DNA from 4 places in the Allobosea sp. TAF32 genome. Region 2 is predicted to be linked to each of the others. Evidence: riboswitches for the same ligand, from Rfam matches in the RefSeq annotation. Region 2 holds a riboswitch; each other region holds the start of a gene.

Region 1 (4,188 bases), on a different contig from region 2:
TGCGGCCGAGGCGCACGACGTCGCAGACCGAGAGCTGGACCTCGGTCGTCGCCTGCTGCTCGACGAAGGCAAGCCGGCGCGCCAGTTCGCGGCGTGGCACGGCGGCGATGTCGCGCGCGTCGAGCGTCACGACGCCGCTCGCCACGTTGCGCAATCGGCAGAGCAGCCGGAGCAGGCTCGATTTGCCCGAGCCGTTGGGGCCGATCAAGCCGAGGATGCGGCCGGGAGCGGCATGAAGCGTCACGCCGTCGACGATCATCCGTCCGGCTGCGCCCCAGCGCACATCTTGGGTCGCGAGCGTCATGCGGGCTTCCGGGCGCGGTAGAGGATCAGCGCGAAGGCCGGTGCGCCGAACAACGCGGTGACCACGCCGATCGGCAGGATCTGCTGCGGCACCAGCACGCGCGAGAGGATATCGGCGAGGATCATGAAGATCGCGCCGATGACGAGGCTGGCCGGCAGCAGCCGGGCATGGCCCGAGCCGACGAGGAAGCGCGCGGCATGGGGGATGACGAGGCCGACGAAGCCGATCGTGCCGACGATGCTGACCATCGCGGCGGTCATCACGGCGGTCGTTGCGAACAGGACGATCCTCACGCGCATTACCGCCACGCCCAGTGAGGCGGCGGCGTCGGCGCCGAACGCGAAGGCATCGAGCGCCTTGGCGTGCAGCATGCAGATGCCGAAGCCGATCAGCGCAACCGGGGTCGCGATCCACAGATCCGGCCAGCGCACCCCGCCGAAATTGCCCAGCAGCCAGAACATCACGCCGCGCGCCTGCTCGGCGCTGGCGAGCGTCGTCACGATGGTTGCGGTCGCGGCGTTGAAAAGCTGCGAGGCGGCGACGCCGGCCAGGATGACGCGGTCGCTCGCGCCGCCGGCCCCCGCCGCTAGCAGCGCGACGACGGCAAGCGCCGCGCAGGCGCCGATGAAGGCGCCGGTCGACAGGCTGACCGCCATGCCGCCGATGCCGACCCCGAGGATCAGCACCGCGACGGCGCCGGTGGAGGCGCCGGCCGAGATGCCGAGGATATAGGGCTCGGCCAGCGGGTTGCGCAGCAGCGCCTGCAGGATCACGCCGGAAAGCGCCAGCGCCCCGCCGCATAGCCCCGCCATCAGCGCCCGGCTCAGGCGGTAGTCGAAGATGACGCCCTGCTGGATCGCGCCGACCGGCAGGCCGAGATCGAACAATCCGTTGCCGAGCGCCTTGAGCGCGACATCGAACGGGATCGCCATCTCGCCGATCGTCACCGCCAGCGCCACCGAGACGGTAAGCGCCACCAGCGAGAGGAGCGCGATGCCGATCCGCGCCGGCCAATTCGGGCCGTGGGCGGCGTGGCTCAAGGGGTGAGGCCGAAGCTGGCGATCGCCTTGGCGAGCGTCTCGATCCCATCGACCGTGTCGAGCCCCGCGCGGGTCGCGCCCACGTCGATGATCACGACGCGGTTGTTCGTCACCGCGTCGAGCTTGCTGGCAACGGGGTCGGTCTTCAGGAATGCGAGCTTCTTTTCGATGTCATCAGCCGGGAAGCGGCGGCGGTCCATCTTCACGGTGACGATTACGGCCGGGTTGGCGGCGGCGATGCTCTCCCAGCCGACCAGCGGCCATTCCTCATTGGTGGTGATGATGTTGCGCGCCCCGAGCTTGGACAGGATATAGGCGGGCACGCCGTTCCTACCGGCCATGAAGCCGTCGCCCTTGATGTCCTTGCTGGAGAACCAGACGACGACGGGCACATCCTGCGCTTTCAGCTTCGCGACGGACTCGACCGCCTTGTCCTCGCGCGCCTTCAGTTCGGCGACAAGCTTCTCTGCGCGGTCGGAAACATCGAAGATCTGCCCGAACTCGCGGATGTTGCGATAGACCAGCTCCATCGAGAACATCTGCGTGCGCACGCCGTCACCCGGGCCTGAATTGTCCTTGCCGACGCAATCGGTCGGCGAGACATAGGTCGGCACCTTCACCTTGTGGAACTGGTCGCGCTTGCCGACGATGCCGTTCGGCCCGACATGCCATTCGAACATCGCGGTGACGAGATCGGGCTCCTGCCCGACCACCGCCTCGAAGCTCGGATCATTGTCGGCGAGGCGCTTCACCTTGGCGTTGACGGCCTCATAGGGCTTGGCCACCGGCGAGAACCAGACGGCGGTGCCGACCACCCGGTCTCCGAGGCCGAGCGCGTAGAGAATCTCTGTCTGGGTCTGGCCGATCGCGACCACGCGCTTGGGCGGTGCGTTGAAGGTGATGGTCTCCCGGCAATTCTCCAGCGTCAGCGGGTATTGCGTCGGCGCTGCGGCGACCGGCGCGGCGAACAGGACAAGGCCGGCTGCGGCGGCGAAAAGGGTGGGCAGCAGCGAAAAGGCGGGACGCATGGGGGCAACCGGGCTGACGCGGGCACCGCGTCGGCGAAACCGGGCGGTTTCGGCGCGATGTTCACAAGATGTAACAATGTTGCATTTCTCATAGGTCGCACGACGTGGACGCGTCAAGCGTGTCGCGGCCCTTGCGGCGGCCCGGCCGAAGATCATGGACATGGAATTCATCGCTCCCCGAGATGAGGCGGGGGAGCTTCGATGGATACGGCCGGAAGGCGCAGCTCTGGAGCCGGCCGCCGACGCGCACCCCTCCGGAACACCCCGCCCGAAAGACGCCTTGCGATCGCGGCAGGTCTCCTGGCTCACGGGTCGACGCCTGATCCGCCCGGCCTTCCCGGCGCAGGGCGCCAGTGGACGATGGACGGAGGGCTCGCCGCTTACAGTTGCGGGGGCAGCCTCGGCATTGGCGCGGGAAGCGCCTCACCGAATTCCCTCTTAGCTCCGGGCGTGACCCGGAGAACCTCGATCGAGCGGCACCATAGAGCGGCGCCGAAGCCCGTCAAGCGATACGACGTTAGGTCAGCGTCCGGAACAGGCTGAATTGCGAGAAGAGCGCGGCGGTGCCGCCGGTATGGAGCACGCAAGCGGGCTCGCCGCCGGCAATCCCTCCATCGGCAACCCGCTCGAGGAAGCAGGCGCAGGTCTTCGCGGTGTAGACATGTTCGATCAGGATGCCCTCGGTGCGCGCGAAGCTCAGGATGGCCGCTTCCGAGGCCGGAGTCGGGGCGCCCCAGCCGTCGCCGAGATAGCCCATGTGATAATGCAGGGGCGCGGCCTCCAGCGAGTCGACGTCGAGCCCCGTCCGCTCCCGCAGGCCCTCGTAGATCGCCCGGACACGCCCCGCCAGCTCCGTCAGCGCATACTCGACGCTGACGAGATGGATGCGGAAGGGGTGCCCCAGCAGGGCGTTGCCGAAGAGGAAGCCAGCCTCGGTCGGCCCCATCGAGCCGGCAAGAAAGACATGCTTGATCGGGGCTTCTTCACCTTGCGACTGCTCATGCAGCTCGAAGGCGGCCCGAACATAACCCATCGCGCCCAGCACGGGATCGCCGACGATGTAGGGCGTCCGGCCCTGCCGGGCGAGTTCTGCGGCGGCCGCTGCAAGCGCCGCGTTGCGCTGGCTTTCATCGACCGGTCCGAGGAAGCGCAACTCCGCGCCGAACAGCCGGTTGAGGAAGGAGGCCTGGCGGTTCTCCTGCGTGTCGGCCGCATTGTGCAGGACGAGGCAGTCGAGCCCGACGAGCGAAGCCGCCGCGGCCGTCAGACGGCAGAGATTGGAGCTGGCGCCGCCGCCTACTAGGAGGATATCGGCCTTCTGCCGCAGCGCGTCCCCCAGCCAGTATTCAAGGCTCCGCAGCTTGTTGCCGCCGAGCGCGATTGGCATCAGATCATCGCGCTTGGCGTAGATGCCGGGCCGCGCGAGCTTCTCCTCGAAACGGTGCAGCCGCTGAAGCGGCGTCGGAGTGTCGAGCAGAACGTGGCGGGCCTCGCGCAGGAGGCTGGAGAGCTCAGGCTTCATCGTTTCGCCCCACTATGCCGGCCATCAGCCGCCATACTGGTCGTCGGAGACCTGCTCCAGCCACTCCACGACCTTGCCGTTCTCGGCTTCCTGAACGGCGATATGGGTCATCCCGGTCGAAGGCGCCGCGCCGTGCCAGTGCTTTTCGCCGGGCGGGAACCAGACAACGTCGCCGGGCCGGATCTCCTCGATCGGACCGCCCCAGCGCTGCACCCGGCCGACCCCGCTGACGACGATCAGCGTCTGGCCGAGGGGATGCGTATGCCAGGCCGTCCGCGCCCCCGGCTCGAAGGT
Region 2 (4,188 bases):
GCGACCATTTCCCAGGCGACATCATGGACGGCGCCCTCGCGCGAGGCGTCGGCGATGCTGACCCGATCCGGCACGAAGGGCTCGAAGAACCAGCGCCGCTCGGGCCTCGTCTCCTTCTCCTCGAATTCGCGCCTGACCGCCCGGATCTTCTTGCGGAGCTCGATGCCGAGCCGGATCGTGTCGTCCCAGAGCACCTCTCCGGAACGGCCCTTCATCATCTGCGCGCCGACGTCGAGCGAGGCGAACAGCGGATAGAACGGCGAGGTCGAGGCATATTGCATGAAGCTCTCGTTGAAGCGCCGGTGCTCGACGCGCCGCTTCTGGCCCCTGATATGCCGATCCTTCATGTGGATCTGGGACGCCTGGCTGAAGCTCGCGAGCTGCTTGTGCGTCGACTGGGTCGCGATGATGCCGGGGGACTCCGGGCCGAGGCCGGAGAGGCCCATGGCGAAGCGGCCCGCATAGAGCGGATGGAACTTCATGAAGCCGGCCCAGGCTTCGTCGAAGAGGATGTAGTCGCAGAGGTGGCCGATCCGGTCGAGGATCATCTGCGCGCTGTGGATCGTGCCGTCATAGGTGCACTGTTCCACCACTGCGACCCGGAACGGGCGCGGCTTCCTCCAGGCGTCCGGGTCCTTGATAAGCGGATTGGTGCGGATGCGCTCGCGCAGCGCCTCCTCGTCGAAGCTCTCCCAGAGCATCGGGCCGATCAGCCCCCAGGCGTTGCGCGCGGTCGGGATATAGACCGGAATGCCCCCGGCGATCAGCAGCGCGCCGTGATGAGCCGCCTTGTGGTTGTTCCGGTCGAACAGCACGAGGTCGCCGTCCGAAACCAGCGCGGCGAGCGCGACCTTGTTGGAGGTCGAGGTGCCGTTCAGGACGAAATAGGTCTTCTCCGCCCCGAAAATTTGCGCCGCTTCCTTCTGCGCCTTCAGGGCCGGCCCCTCATGGGTCAGCAGGTCGCCGAGATCGAGCACGGAATTGTCGAGGTCGTCGCGGAACACAGCCTCGCCGAGATGCTCCATGAAGACGCGTCCGATCGGGCTACGGCTGTAGAAGACGCCGCCATTGTGTCCCGGGCAGGTCCAGAGATGGTTGCCTTCCTCGGCATAATCGACGAGCGCGCCGAAGAACGGCGTCTTCAGCGTCTCGGCATATTGCTTGAGACGGCTGATCAGGCTCTTGGCGATGAAGGGCGGGGTCTCCTCCGAGAGGAAGATATAGCCGTCGATGAAATCGAGCACCTCGACCGGTACGTCCTCGAAGCGCTTGCGGCGGATGAGCAGGATGATCGGAAAATCGAGGCCGCGCCGGCGCATCAGATTGATCAGCGCGGCAGTCTTGCCCTCAAGACCCTTCTTGCCCCAGTCGACCACCATGCAGCCGATGGCGGCATCGGTCTGGACCGCGATCTCGGCATCTTCGAGCTTGCGCGCCTTGACGACCTCGAAGCCCGAGCGCTCGATCTCCTCGATGATTTGGTTGAAGCGGATCCCTTCGAGATCCTCGGCATCGAAATTCGGCGTCGCGAACAGAAAGGTGAAGCGCCTGAAATAATCCATGCCGTCTCCGCTGGCGTGAACTTACGACACTGAGTGAGTCTTGCGACAATCCGGCGACCAACGATGCAACTGCATCAGCGAGGTCCCGGTGCCCCATCTTTCCCCGGAATTCAGGCCAAAGATGCGCAGCCCCGGCCGGAACGTCGGCTGGCCCGATCCCGTCTCGCCGGGGACTGTAGCAGATGGTGGTCTGCTGTCGCTGCAGCGCCAAGCCGGTTTGACGCGGCCGCATTTCCGCCCTAATCGTCGCCGCGACGGTTCCTTCACGGGATCAAAAGGGAACGCGGTGCGGGCGAATTTCTGCCCCATGCCGCGGCTGCCCCCGCAACTGTAAGCGGCGAGCCTTTCGCCAGACGCCACTGGGACCTCGGACCTGGGAAGGCGGCGTGAAGGCACCGACCCGCGAGCCAGGAGACCTGCCGTCAACCGTGGTCACACGCGAACACGTTCGGACGGGGTGCGCCGATCGCTGATTAGACTGTTTGCCGCCTCCCGCGCGGCCGATGGGAGATCGCGTTCGCGGTGACGTGCCACTGACGTCAACCGCCCGAGGTCTCCATCGTGAACGTCTTCTCTCCAGCCGCAGGACGCGGCCGCCTGCTGCTTTCCGCCTCCCTTCTCGCCCTCGCCTGCTCTGCCCCTGCCCTGGCGCAAAGCGACGCCGGCCCGGTCGCGCTCGACGAGATCGTGGTCAGCGCCACGGGGACGCCGACCCCGGCGCGCGAGATCGCGAGCTCCGTCACCGTCATCACTGCGAAGGAGATCGAGCAGCAGCAGCGCCGCACCCTGCCGCAGGCGCTCGCGACGGTGCCCGGCATGAACATCGTGCAGACCGGCGGGCCGGGCGGGCAGACCTCGGTCTTCATGCGCGGCACCAACTCGAACCACGTCAAGGTGCTCATCGACGGAATCGAGGCCAACGACCCCGCGACTCCCAATCGCTCCTTCGATTTCGGCTCGATGCTGACGGACGATATCGAGCGCATCGAGGTGCTGCGCGGCCCGCAGAGCGGCCTCTATGGGGCCAACGCGCTCGGCGGCGTGATCTCGATCACGACGAAGCGCGGCGAGGGTCCACCAAAGGCAACGGCACGCGTCGAGGCCGGCTCTCACGGCACATTCAACCAGTCTGCGGGCTTCAGCGGCGGCGACGACCGCTTCAACTACGCCTTCAACGCCGCCCACTTCCGCTCGGACGCGACCGATGTGACGCCACCGAACCTTGTCCCGCCGGGCCGGCGCATCAACCCCAATGCCTTCGACAATTACAACTATTCAGGCCGCGTCGGCGTTGCGCTCAGCGACACGCTGACACTCAACTGGATCGGCCGCTATCAAGACGGGCAGCTGCGTTTCACCAGCGACACCGGCTTCCCGAGCCGGCCTGCGCCCTATCGCTCGCTGCAGAACTACGCCCAGGCCTTCACCCGCGGCGAGGTCGTCTGGGACCCGTTCGGCGGGCGCTTCGTCAACACCTTCGGCGTCTCCTACACCAACCAGGACCGGGCAACGCGGACGGCGAACGGAACGACCGGCATCCTCGGCCTGCCCAACGAGAATCTGGGCGAGCGCACCAAGCTCGACTGGCGCGGCAATTTCGAGATCGCCAAGGGCCACAACCTGCTCATGGGCCTGCAATACGAGCGCGAGCGCCTGGATACGGGCCTCGTCGCCTCCAACGGCAACAAGGCTGGCTTCCTCGAATATCAGGGCAATATCCAGGACCGCTTCTTTCTGGTGGCCAATATCCGACGCGACGACGACGACAGCTATGGCGGCCACACCACCTACCGCATCGCCCCGGCGCTGATCATCCCCGGCACCGAGACCAAGCTGAAGGCGAGCTACGGCACCGGTTTCAAGGCGCCGACGCTCAACGAGCTCTTCGTCGACTATCGCCCCGGGTTCAATTTCCATGGCAATCCGAACCTGAATCCGGAAGAAAGCCGCGGCTGGGATGCCGGCTTCGAGCAGCCGCTTTTCGACCGGAAGCTGCAGTTCGGTGCGACGTGGTTCCAGAACGACATCGACAACCTGATCGTCACCAACGCCACCTTCGATTCCTATGCGAATGTCGGAAAGGCCAGAACCAAGGGCGTCGAGGCCTTCGCCGCGCTGGAGATTTCGCCGCAATTCCGCATCCGCGCCGACTACACCTTCACCCTCGCCAAGGACGAGATCGCGCGACAGGAGCTGCTGCGCCGGCCGCGACACAAGGCGAGCGCAACCGCGACATGGACGCCGACCGACAAGCTCACGCTCTCGGCGACGCTGCTCTACGTCGGCTCCTGGGTGGACGGCAATCGCGACTTCTCGGTCGCCCGAATGAACGCGAAGGGCGCGACGCTGGTCAATCTCGCGGCCGAATACAAGGCGACCGACAAGGTCACCGTGTTCGGCCGCATCGACAATCTCTTCGATAAGCGCTGGGAGAACCCCGTCGGCTTCCTGGTTCCGGGCCTCGGTGCCTTCGGCGGCATCAAGGTGGCCATCGGCGGCTGAGCGCGCCCCGCGCCCCGCGCGATTTTCGTGGCGTTGCCATGACGGCCTCCGCCGCCATGGCAATCGGCGTTGCGCCGGACGATGACACGCGCGACCGCCACGCCCGGCGCGGGCTGCCGCGAAT
Region 3 (4,188 bases), on a different contig from region 2:
CCGCGCTTCCGCTAAGGTTTGACGAGGAGCGCCGCTGGCTTTTGGTCTCGCTATTGATTGAAGTGCTCGCAAGGCGGGACTAGGCATGTCCCTAGGCGCGAGACTGCAGCGGAGATGCGGGGGTCGCGCTCGGCCTTCAGCGATGGCGTCCATCTGCGGGACTACGCAAGTTTCGTGCGGGACCGGGAGGCGGAGATGTGCCGCAGCCTCGGCATCCAGGCTCCGCGGTAGCTTGCGCCACCCCGCGCCGTGTCCCGGCCCTCCGCTGCCATGGGCCAATCGGCGCGCGAGATGGGCCGAGTGACTAAAACTCGATGCCCTGCTGCGCCTTCACGCCGGCGGCGAAGTGGTGCTTCACCAACGTCATCTCGGTGACGAGGTCGGCCGCCTCGATCAACTCCGGCTTGGCGTTGCGGCCGGTGACGACGACGTGCAGGTCTGGGCGGCGAGCGACCAGCGTCGACACGACGTCGGCGAGCGGCAGATAGTCGTAGCGCAGGGCGATGTTGAGCTCATCGAGCACCAGGAGCCGGATTTCGGGGTCGGCCATCAGCTCCCTCGCCTTCGCGAAGGCGCGCTCGGCGGCAGCGATGTCACGGGCCTTGTCCTGCGTTTCCCAGGTGAAGCCCTCGCCCATGCTGTGCCAGGCGACCTGATCGCCGAAGGTTTCCAGCGCCTTGCGCTCGCCGGTCGACCAGGCGCCCTTGATGAATTGCACCACGCCGATGCGCCAGCCATGTCCGAGCGCGCGCAAGATCAGGCCGAAGGCCGCCGTTGACTTGCCCTTGCCGGGGCCGGTGTTGACGATGAGAAGGCCCTTCTCGACGGTCTTGGAAGCGACCTCGGCGTCCTGCACCGCCTTGCGCTTCTCCATCTTGGCCTTGTGGCGGGCGGTGTCTTCGGTGTCGGTCATCATTTCACTCGCATCGGCAATCCGGCGACCATGAAGACCACGCGGCCGGCGCGCGCCGCAAGCGCCTGATGCAGCCGCCCGGCCTCGTCGCGGAAGCGGCGGGCGAGCGCATTCTCCGGGACGATGCCGAGGCCGACCTCGTTGCCGACCAGCACGAGCGGCGCGGAGACGCTTTCGCAGGCGGCGATCAGGGCCTGGCGCGCCGCGGCCGTATCGCGCTCGGCGAGGATGAGGTTGGTCAGCCAGAGCGTCAGGCAATCGACAAGGATGGGCCGGCCGGCCGGACGGACGGCGATGGCCTCGGCGAGATCGAGCGGCGCATCGACGGTCTGCCAGCCCTCCGGGCGGCGTGCGCGATGCTCGGCGATGCGCTCGCGCATCTCGTCGTCATAGGCCTGGGCGGTGGCGATGTAGCTCCAGGGGGCCGGGCAAGCCTCGATCAGCGCCTCGGCATGGCGGCTCTTGCCGGAGCGGGCGCCGCCGAGGACGAGGGTGAGGTGGGGCAATTCCATCGAAAAGTCCTATGCCGTCATGCTCGGGCTCGACCCGAGCATCTCCATCCGAAAGGGCGAGCCTCTTCCTGTACGAGATTCTCGGGTCAAGCCCGAGAATGACGTTTCTGCCACGGCGCACTGCATTGCACAGCGGCACGCCGATAGCTAATGATGGTCCATGACGGTGCCTCCGCAAGGAGGTGAAAAGGGAACGCGGTGAGATACCGCGGCTGCCCCCGCAACTGTAAGCGGGTGTTTCCCGCCATCGGCCACTGGAGCGCTCGCTCCGGGAAGGCGGTGGGGAACATCAGACCCGCGAGCCAGGAGACCTGCCGTCGACCCGCAACGATCCAACCGGCTGCCGGCGGGGCGGCCACGGAGAGCCCCATGAACACCGCTTCGGTTTCCACCACTCAACTCAGCGTCTCGGAACGCGTCAAGGCAGCCGCCGCCGCGCTCGTGATCGGCGTCGCGCTGATCTACACGACCGGCTTCGCGGCCTCGACGAACGTTCACAACGCCGGGCACGATACCCGCCACGGTCTCGCCTTCCCCTGCCACTGAGGGAAAGCATCCATGGTTACGCGTGTTCTCACGGTCAGCATTCTGGCCGGGCTTCTGGCTGGGCTGATCGTCGCCGCCCTCCAGCATGTCACCACCACCCCGCTGATCCTCAAGGCCGAGACCTATGAGGCGGCGTTGCGCCTGCAGGCGCCGACGCTCGCCGCCTTCGACGGCGAGGCGAAGATCATCCTCGCGCATGGCCCCGCTGGCGATGCGCCCGGCCACGACCATGCCGAATGGAAGCCGCAGGACGGCCTCCAGCGCACGCTCTTCACCAGCGCAGTGACGATCGCGACCGCAATCGGCTTCGCCGCGCTGCTGCTCGCGGGAATGATCGCGGCCGGCGATACGATCGACCAACGTAGCGCCCTGGTCTGGGGCGCCTGCGGCTTCCTGGCGCTCGGGCTCGCCCCCGCGATGGGGCTCGCGCCGGAATTGCCGGGCGCGGCTTCCGCAGCGCTGGAGCAGCGGCAGTTCTGGTGGCTGGTCACCGCTATCGCCACGGCGCTTGGGCTCTTCCTGTTCCTGCGCTTCGAGCAGCCCTGGCTCAAGCTGCTGGCCGTCGTCGTGATCCTGCTCCCGCATGTGATCGGCGCCCCGCATCCGGCTGCGCCGGAGAGCAAGGTGCCGGCCGAGGTTGCGGCGCATTTCGCGGCTCTGTCACTCGGCATCCAGGCTGCGCTCTGGCTCGCCACCGCCTTCATGGTCGGCGTGCTCTGGCCCTGGGCCAGCCGGCGCGCCGCGCTCGCGCGCTGAAGGCAGCGGAGCCTCCGGGCTCCGCGCGAAAGGCAAGTCATGTCCGAGGGCGACCTCACTATCCATGTCTGCACCGCCTGCAGGCGGGCGCGCGCCGATCTCCCGGAGGGTTACGACCAGCCGGGGCTGGCGCTCGCGGAGCGTCTCACCGCTCAACTCGCAGCAAAGGGCAGCACCATCCCGGTGCTGCCTGTCGAATGCCTCGCCGTCTGCAAGCGGCCCTGCACCATCGCGCTCAGCGCCGATGGCAAATGGACCTATCTGATCGGCGACCTCGACACCGACACCCATCTCGACGAGATCGTCGGCGCGGCGGAGGCCTATGCCGCCAGCGCCAACGGCATCGTTCCCTGGAAAGAGCGGCCGCAGTCCTTCCGCAAGGGCGTGGTCGCACGCGTGCCGCCTTTGCCGGCGCGCCAGCAAGGATGACATCATGAACGCTCCGCAAACCACGAACCTGGGCAAGACGCCCTGCACGATCATCACCGGCTTCCTCGGCGCCGGTAAGACGACGCTGGTGCGCCATCTCCTCGAGAATGCGCAGGGCAAGAAGCTCGCCGTGCTCGTCAACGAGTTCGGCGATCTCGGCTTCGACGGCGAGTTCCTGAAGGGCTGCGGCATCGCCGGCTGCAGCGACGAGGACGTGGTCGAGCTGCCGAATGGCTGCATCTGCTGCACCGTCGCCGATGATTTCGTGCCGGCGCTGGAGAAGCTCCTGAACCGGCCGAACCCGCCCGAGCATATCCTGATCGAGACCTCCGGCCTCGCCTTGCCGAAGCCGCTGGTGCAGGCCTTCAACTGGCCTGCAATCCGCGCCCGCGTCACCGTCGACGGCGTCATCGCCGTGGTCGACGGACCGGCCGTGGCCGATGGCCAGTTCGCCGATGATCCCGAGGCGCTCGCGGCGCAGAAGGCGGCCGATGTCTCCGTCGAGCACGACAACCCTCTGGAGGAGGTATTCGAGGACCAGATCCTCTGCGCCGACCTTATCCTGCTCAACAAGAGCGACCTCGTCGACGAGGCCGGCCGCGCACGGGTCAAGGCCGAGATCGCCGAGCACCTGCCCAAGGCGATCAAAATCGTCGAGACCGCCCATGGCAAGGTCGAGCCGGCGCTGATCGTGGGCTTGGGTGCCGCGGCCGAAAGCGATCTCGCCGCCCGCCCCTCGCATCATGGCGAGGGCGAGCATGATCACGACCATGACGATTTCGACTCGGTCGCCGTGCCGCTGCCGGCGGGGCTTTCACCGGAGGAGCTGACGGCGCGTGTCGCCAAGGCCGCCGAAGCCGAGGGCGTGCTGCGGCTGAAGGGCTTCAGCGCCGTGCCGGGCAAGCCGATGCGCCTCGTCGTGCAGGGCGTGGGCCGGCGCGTCGGGCATCATTTCGACCGCCCCTGGGGCGCGAGCGAGCCGCGCGACGGGCGCCTCACCGTGATCGGCCTCAAGGGCTTCGACCTCACGGC
Region 4 (4,188 bases), on a different contig from region 2:
CATAGATCTCCTCGATCAGGTCGGCGACCGCCGTCTTCTCATGCATGGATTGGTCCGGCAGGTGGCCGAAGCGGTTGCGCAGGCCGGCGATCATCCAGCCGGAGAGATAGACATACGCGCCCTTGGCCGTGCCGCGCAGCCGCTTGACCGACTTGATCATCTGCTGGGCGTGGAATCCCGACCAGCAGCCAAGCGACTGCGTGAATTGCGATGGGTCGGCGTCGTAGATCGCCATGTCGCGGCGAACCACGCTCGCCATGGCGCGGGCGATGTCGAGATGCGTGTCGAAGCTGTTCTGCTGCCGCAACTGCACGATATCATCCACCGCGACGCCGCCGGGGCCGAAGCCGGAGGGATAGCGGGCGAGAAGCTCGGCCCTCAGTTCCGAATAGGTCTTGCGCGGAGCCGCCTGCGCCTTGGCGGCGGTGTTCGTCCCGCGATGTCCGGCGGCTGGGTCGAAACCGATCACATCCATTGCGAAAGCCCTCTCGTTTGATAAGAATGACTCACACAATATTCGCTATTGCTGCGGCGCAAAATGACTGAAAATGTGAAATAATGCGAATGGCATAGGACGTGTTTGCGAATTTTGCGAATGGAACTTGCCTATGAAGAAGGTCTTTGCGGGCGTCCGCCTTAAGCGCCTGCGCGAAGAGCGCGGCTTGACCCAGCTTGCGCTCGCTCAGGCGCTCGAGGTGTCGCCGAGCTATCTCAACCAGATCGAGAAGAATCTGCGCCCGCTGACCGTCCAGGTGCTGCTGAAGATCAACGCGGTCTTCGGCGTCGACGTCCAGCTCTTCTCGGAAGGGGATGAGGCGCGGATGGTCGCCGACCTGCGCGAGGTCTTCGCCGATCCGGCCAATGGCGATTCCGTGAGTGTCAGCGAGATCCGCGAGGTGGTGGAGAACATGCCCGCGCTCGGCCGGGCGGTCGTCGCGCTGCATCGGCGCTACCGCAACGCGCTGGAGCGGGCCGATGCGATGGCGGGGGAACTCGGGCTCGGCAGCGGCGGCGAGGCGACCTTCCGGGCGCTGATGCCGCATGAGCAGGTGCGGGACTTCTTCTACGCGCACCACAATCATTTTTCCGAACTCGACGAAGCGGCGGAGCGCATCTTCGAAACGGCGGATTTGAAGGTCGGGCAGGTGGCGGAGGGGTTAGCCCGCCGCCTCGATCGCCGGCATGGCGTCCGTATCCAACTCTCCAATGACATGGCGGGGCAGGCCCAGCGGCGCTACGATCCGAAGGAGCGCCGGCTTCATCTTTCGGCTCTCCTCGATCCCGGACAACGCGCCTTCCAGATAGCCACGCAGATCGGCTTCTTGGAAATGGAGGAGGCGATAGGGCGGCTGGCCGAGGAGGCTGCGGCCGGGGCGGCGGAGGTGCACGCGCTCGCCCGCATTGGCCTCGCCAATCATTTCGCCGCGGCGCTGCTCATGCCCTATCGCACCTTCCTCGATGCAGCGGAGGCCGAGCGCTATGATATCGACCGCCTCGCCCGGCGTTTTGGTGTCGGCTTCGAATCCGTCTGCCACCGCCTGTCGTCGCTGCAGCGGCCGGGGGCGCCCGGCGTGCCGTTCTTTTTTGTCCGGGTCGACCGGGCCGGCAATATCTCCAAGCGGCAGTCCGCGACCGATTTCCACTTCTCGCGGGTGGGCGGAACTTGTCCGCTCTGGAACGTCTACGAAGCCTTCGCGCAGCCCGGGCGCATTCTGACGCAGACCGCGCAGATGCCGGACGGGCGGACCTATCTCTGGATCGCCCGCACCGTGAACGATGCGGTTGGCGGCTATGGCGACATCGGCAAGACCTTCTCGATCGGGCTTGGCTGCGATATCCGCCATGCGAGCCGCCTCGTCTATTCGAAGGGGCTCGATCTGGGCGACCCGAGCGCGGCGACGCCGATCGGCGCCGGCTGCAAGGTCTGCGAACGCTCGAACTGCCCGCAGCGGGCTTTCCCGCCGATCGGCAAGCCGCTCGCCATCGACGAGCGCATGCACGGCTTCGTGCCGTACAATGCCGTGTAAAGCCTTTCATACTGGGCGTGGCGAGGCCTTGGGCTCGCGTTGCGGTATGCGTGCCGGGCCGACGGTGGCGATCATCGAAGGCGCCGAATGAAGGGCATAGCGACCTATTGACACCGGAACAGCGTTGGCCACTAGATCTGGTGGTCGATGGTCTCTCGAATCGCAAGATCGAGAGCTAAGAGGGAAGCCGGTGCGATACCGGCGCTGCCCCCGCAACTGTAAGCGGCGAGTTCTGAGCCCAGCCAAGTCACTGAAGCCGGAAGGCTTTGGGAAGACGGGACCAGAGCGACGACCCGCGAGCCAGGAGACCTGCCGCGACCTAGTGAACGTCCTCGGGCGGGGTGTCCCGGTGGTGCGCTTGGCAGGTCGCGGCCTTGTGGTGCCGCGCGCCTTCTCGACGCAACCGCTCTGGCCTTTGCCCCCAACATTTGGGGTTGATGCCATGTCTCTTTCTCTTGAAACCGAACGGCCGGTTGCCGTCGCTCCGACCGCCGATCCTGTGGTGGCCAAGGCCGCGACTAGCGAACCCGGCTACCAGGTCATTCGCCGCAACGGCGCAGTGACGCCGTTCGACCCTTCGAAAATCTCGGTCGCGCTGACCAAGGCGTTCCTGGCGGTCGAGGGATCGAACGCCGCCGCTTCGCGTCGTATCCACGAAGCCGTCGCGGAAATGACCGAGCAGGTCGTTGCAGGACTGACCCGCCGCGCCGCGAACGGCCGCACCTTCCATATCGAGGACGTCCAGGATCAGGTCGAGCTCGCGCTGATGCGCGGCGAGCACCACAAGGTCGCCCGCGCCTATGTGCTTTATCGCGAGGAGCGAGCCCGGGAGCGGGCAAAGGCGGTTGCCGAGACGAAGCCGGAGGCCGTCTCGGCACCAGCATTGCGCATGAAGCTCGCTGACGGCGCGATGGTGCCGCTCGATGCCGGCCGCCTTGAGAAGGTGGTGCGCGAAGCCTGCGCGGATCTCGACGGCGTTTCGGCCGAGCCGGTCCTCGCCGAAGCCCGCCGCAATCTCTATGACGGCATCTCCCTCGACGAGCTGGCGCTGGCGCCGATCCTGGCCGCGCGCACCCTGATCGAGAGCGAACCGAATTACGCCAAGGTCTCGGCTCGGCTGCTGCTCGACAAGCTGCGCCGCGAGGCGCTCACCTTCGTCCAGGGTCATACCGAGCAGGCGACGCAGGCCGAGATGGCCGCCGGCTACGGCGACTATTTCGCGGCCTACCTCAAGACCGGCATCGAGAACGAACTGATCGATCCCGAGCTCGGCCGCTTCGACCTTGCCCGCATCGCGGCGGCGCTGAAGCCCGAGCGCGACCTGCAATTCGACTACCTCGGCTTCCAGACGCTCTACGACCGCTATTTCCTGCACGTCCGCGGCTCCCGCTTCGAGCTGCCGCAGGCCTTCTTCATGCGCGTCGCGATGGGCCTCGCCATCCGCGAGATCGACCGTGAGGCGCGGGCGATCGAGTTCTACGACCTGCTCTCGTCATTCGACTTCATGGCCTCGACACCGACGCTGTTCAACTCCGGGACGCTGCGGCCGCAGCTCTCCTCCTGCTTCCTGACCACTGTCGCCGACGATCTCGACGGCATCTTCAAGGCGGTGAAGGACAACGCGCTGCTGGCTAAGTATTCCGGCGGGTTGGGAAACGACTGGACGCCGGTGCGCGGTCTCGGCGCCCATATCAAGGGCACGAATGGCGAGAGCCAGGGCGTGGTGCCGTTCCTCAAGGTGGCCAACGACACCGCGATCGCGGTCAACCAGGGCGGCAAGCGCAAGGGCGCGGTCTGCGCCTATCTCGAGACCTGGCATGTCGATATCGAGGAGTTCCTCGAGCTCCGGAAAAACACCGGCGACGACCGCCGCCGCACCCACGACATGAACACGGCGAACTGGATTCCCGACCTGTTCATGCAGCGCGTCGAGGCAGGCGGCGACTGGACGCTGTTCTCGCCCGACGAGGTGCCGGACCTGCACGATCTCTATGGCAAGCCCTTCAAGACGGCCTACGAGGCCTATGAGGCGAAGGCCGCCCGCGGCGAGCTGCGTGTCCATAAGAAGTTGAAGGCCGTCGATCTCTGGCGACGCATGCTGACCATGCTGTTCGAGACCGGCCATCCCTGGATCACCTTCAAGGACGCCTGCAATCTCCGC

The links. Region 2 has a riboswitch for cobalamin ahead of AB4Z16_RS16440 (TonB-dependent receptor plug domain-containing protein). Riboswitches for the same ligand answer to the same signal wherever they lie in the genome.
Region 1: it holds a riboswitch for cobalamin, as region 2 does, so the genes downstream of both, AB4Z16_RS01175 (ABC transporter substrate-binding protein) here and AB4Z16_RS16440 (TonB-dependent receptor plug domain-containing protein) in region 2, are expected to answer to the same signal.
Region 3: it holds a riboswitch for cobalamin, as region 2 does, so the genes downstream of both, AB4Z16_RS00890 (CbtB domain-containing protein) here and AB4Z16_RS16440 (TonB-dependent receptor plug domain-containing protein) in region 2, are expected to answer to the same signal.
Region 4: it holds a riboswitch for cobalamin, as region 2 does, so the genes downstream of both, AB4Z16_RS03360 (ribonucleoside-diphosphate reductase subunit alpha) here and AB4Z16_RS16440 (TonB-dependent receptor plug domain-containing protein) in region 2, are expected to answer to the same signal.

Annotation. Positions count from the first base shown of each region.
Region 1 covers NZ_JBFRDM010000001.1:269,826-274,013, reverse strand. Annotated here, with positions in the region: gene AB4Z16_RS01185 (ABC transporter ATP-binding protein) at 1-304, opposite strand, end outside; gene AB4Z16_RS01180 (FecCD family ABC transporter permease) at 301-1,344, opposite strand; gene AB4Z16_RS01175 (ABC transporter substrate-binding protein) at 1,341-2,372, opposite strand; cobalamin riboswitch at 2,646-2,855, opposite strand; gene AB4Z16_RS01170 (1-aminocyclopropane-1-carboxylate deaminase/D-cysteine desulfhydrase) at 2,890-3,894, opposite strand; gene AB4Z16_RS01165 ((R)-mandelonitrile lyase) at 3,919-4,188, opposite strand, start outside.
Region 2 covers NZ_JBFRDM010000007.1:218,100-222,287, reverse strand. Annotated here, with positions in the region: gene AB4Z16_RS16445 (Orn/Lys/Arg family decarboxylase) at 1-1,562, opposite strand, end outside; cobalamin riboswitch at 1,801-2,000, shown strand; gene AB4Z16_RS16440 (TonB-dependent receptor plug domain-containing protein) at 2,124-4,064, shown strand.
Region 3 covers NZ_JBFRDM010000001.1:211,553-215,740, forward strand. Annotated here, with positions in the region: gene AB4Z16_RS00875 (aspartate/glutamate racemase family protein) at 1-15, shown strand, start outside; gene cobO (cob(I)yrinic acid a,c-diamide adenosyltransferase) at 305-913, opposite strand; gene cobU (bifunctional adenosylcobinamide kinase/adenosylcobinamide-phosphate guanylyltransferase) at 913-1,425, opposite strand; cobalamin riboswitch at 1,573-1,758, shown strand; gene AB4Z16_RS00890 (CbtB domain-containing protein) at 1,795-1,971, shown strand; gene AB4Z16_RS00895 (CbtA family protein) at 1,984-2,727, shown strand; gene AB4Z16_RS00900 (DUF1636 family protein) at 2,767-3,156, shown strand; gene cobW (cobalamin biosynthesis protein CobW) at 3,161-4,188, shown strand, end outside.
Region 4 covers NZ_JBFRDM010000001.1:740,714-744,901, reverse strand. Annotated here, with positions in the region: gene AB4Z16_RS03370 (isocitrate lyase) at 1-475, opposite strand, end outside; gene AB4Z16_RS03365 (short-chain fatty acyl-CoA regulator family protein) at 609-2,027, shown strand; cobalamin riboswitch at 2,158-2,358, shown strand; gene AB4Z16_RS03360 (ribonucleoside-diphosphate reductase subunit alpha) at 2,470-4,188, shown strand, end outside.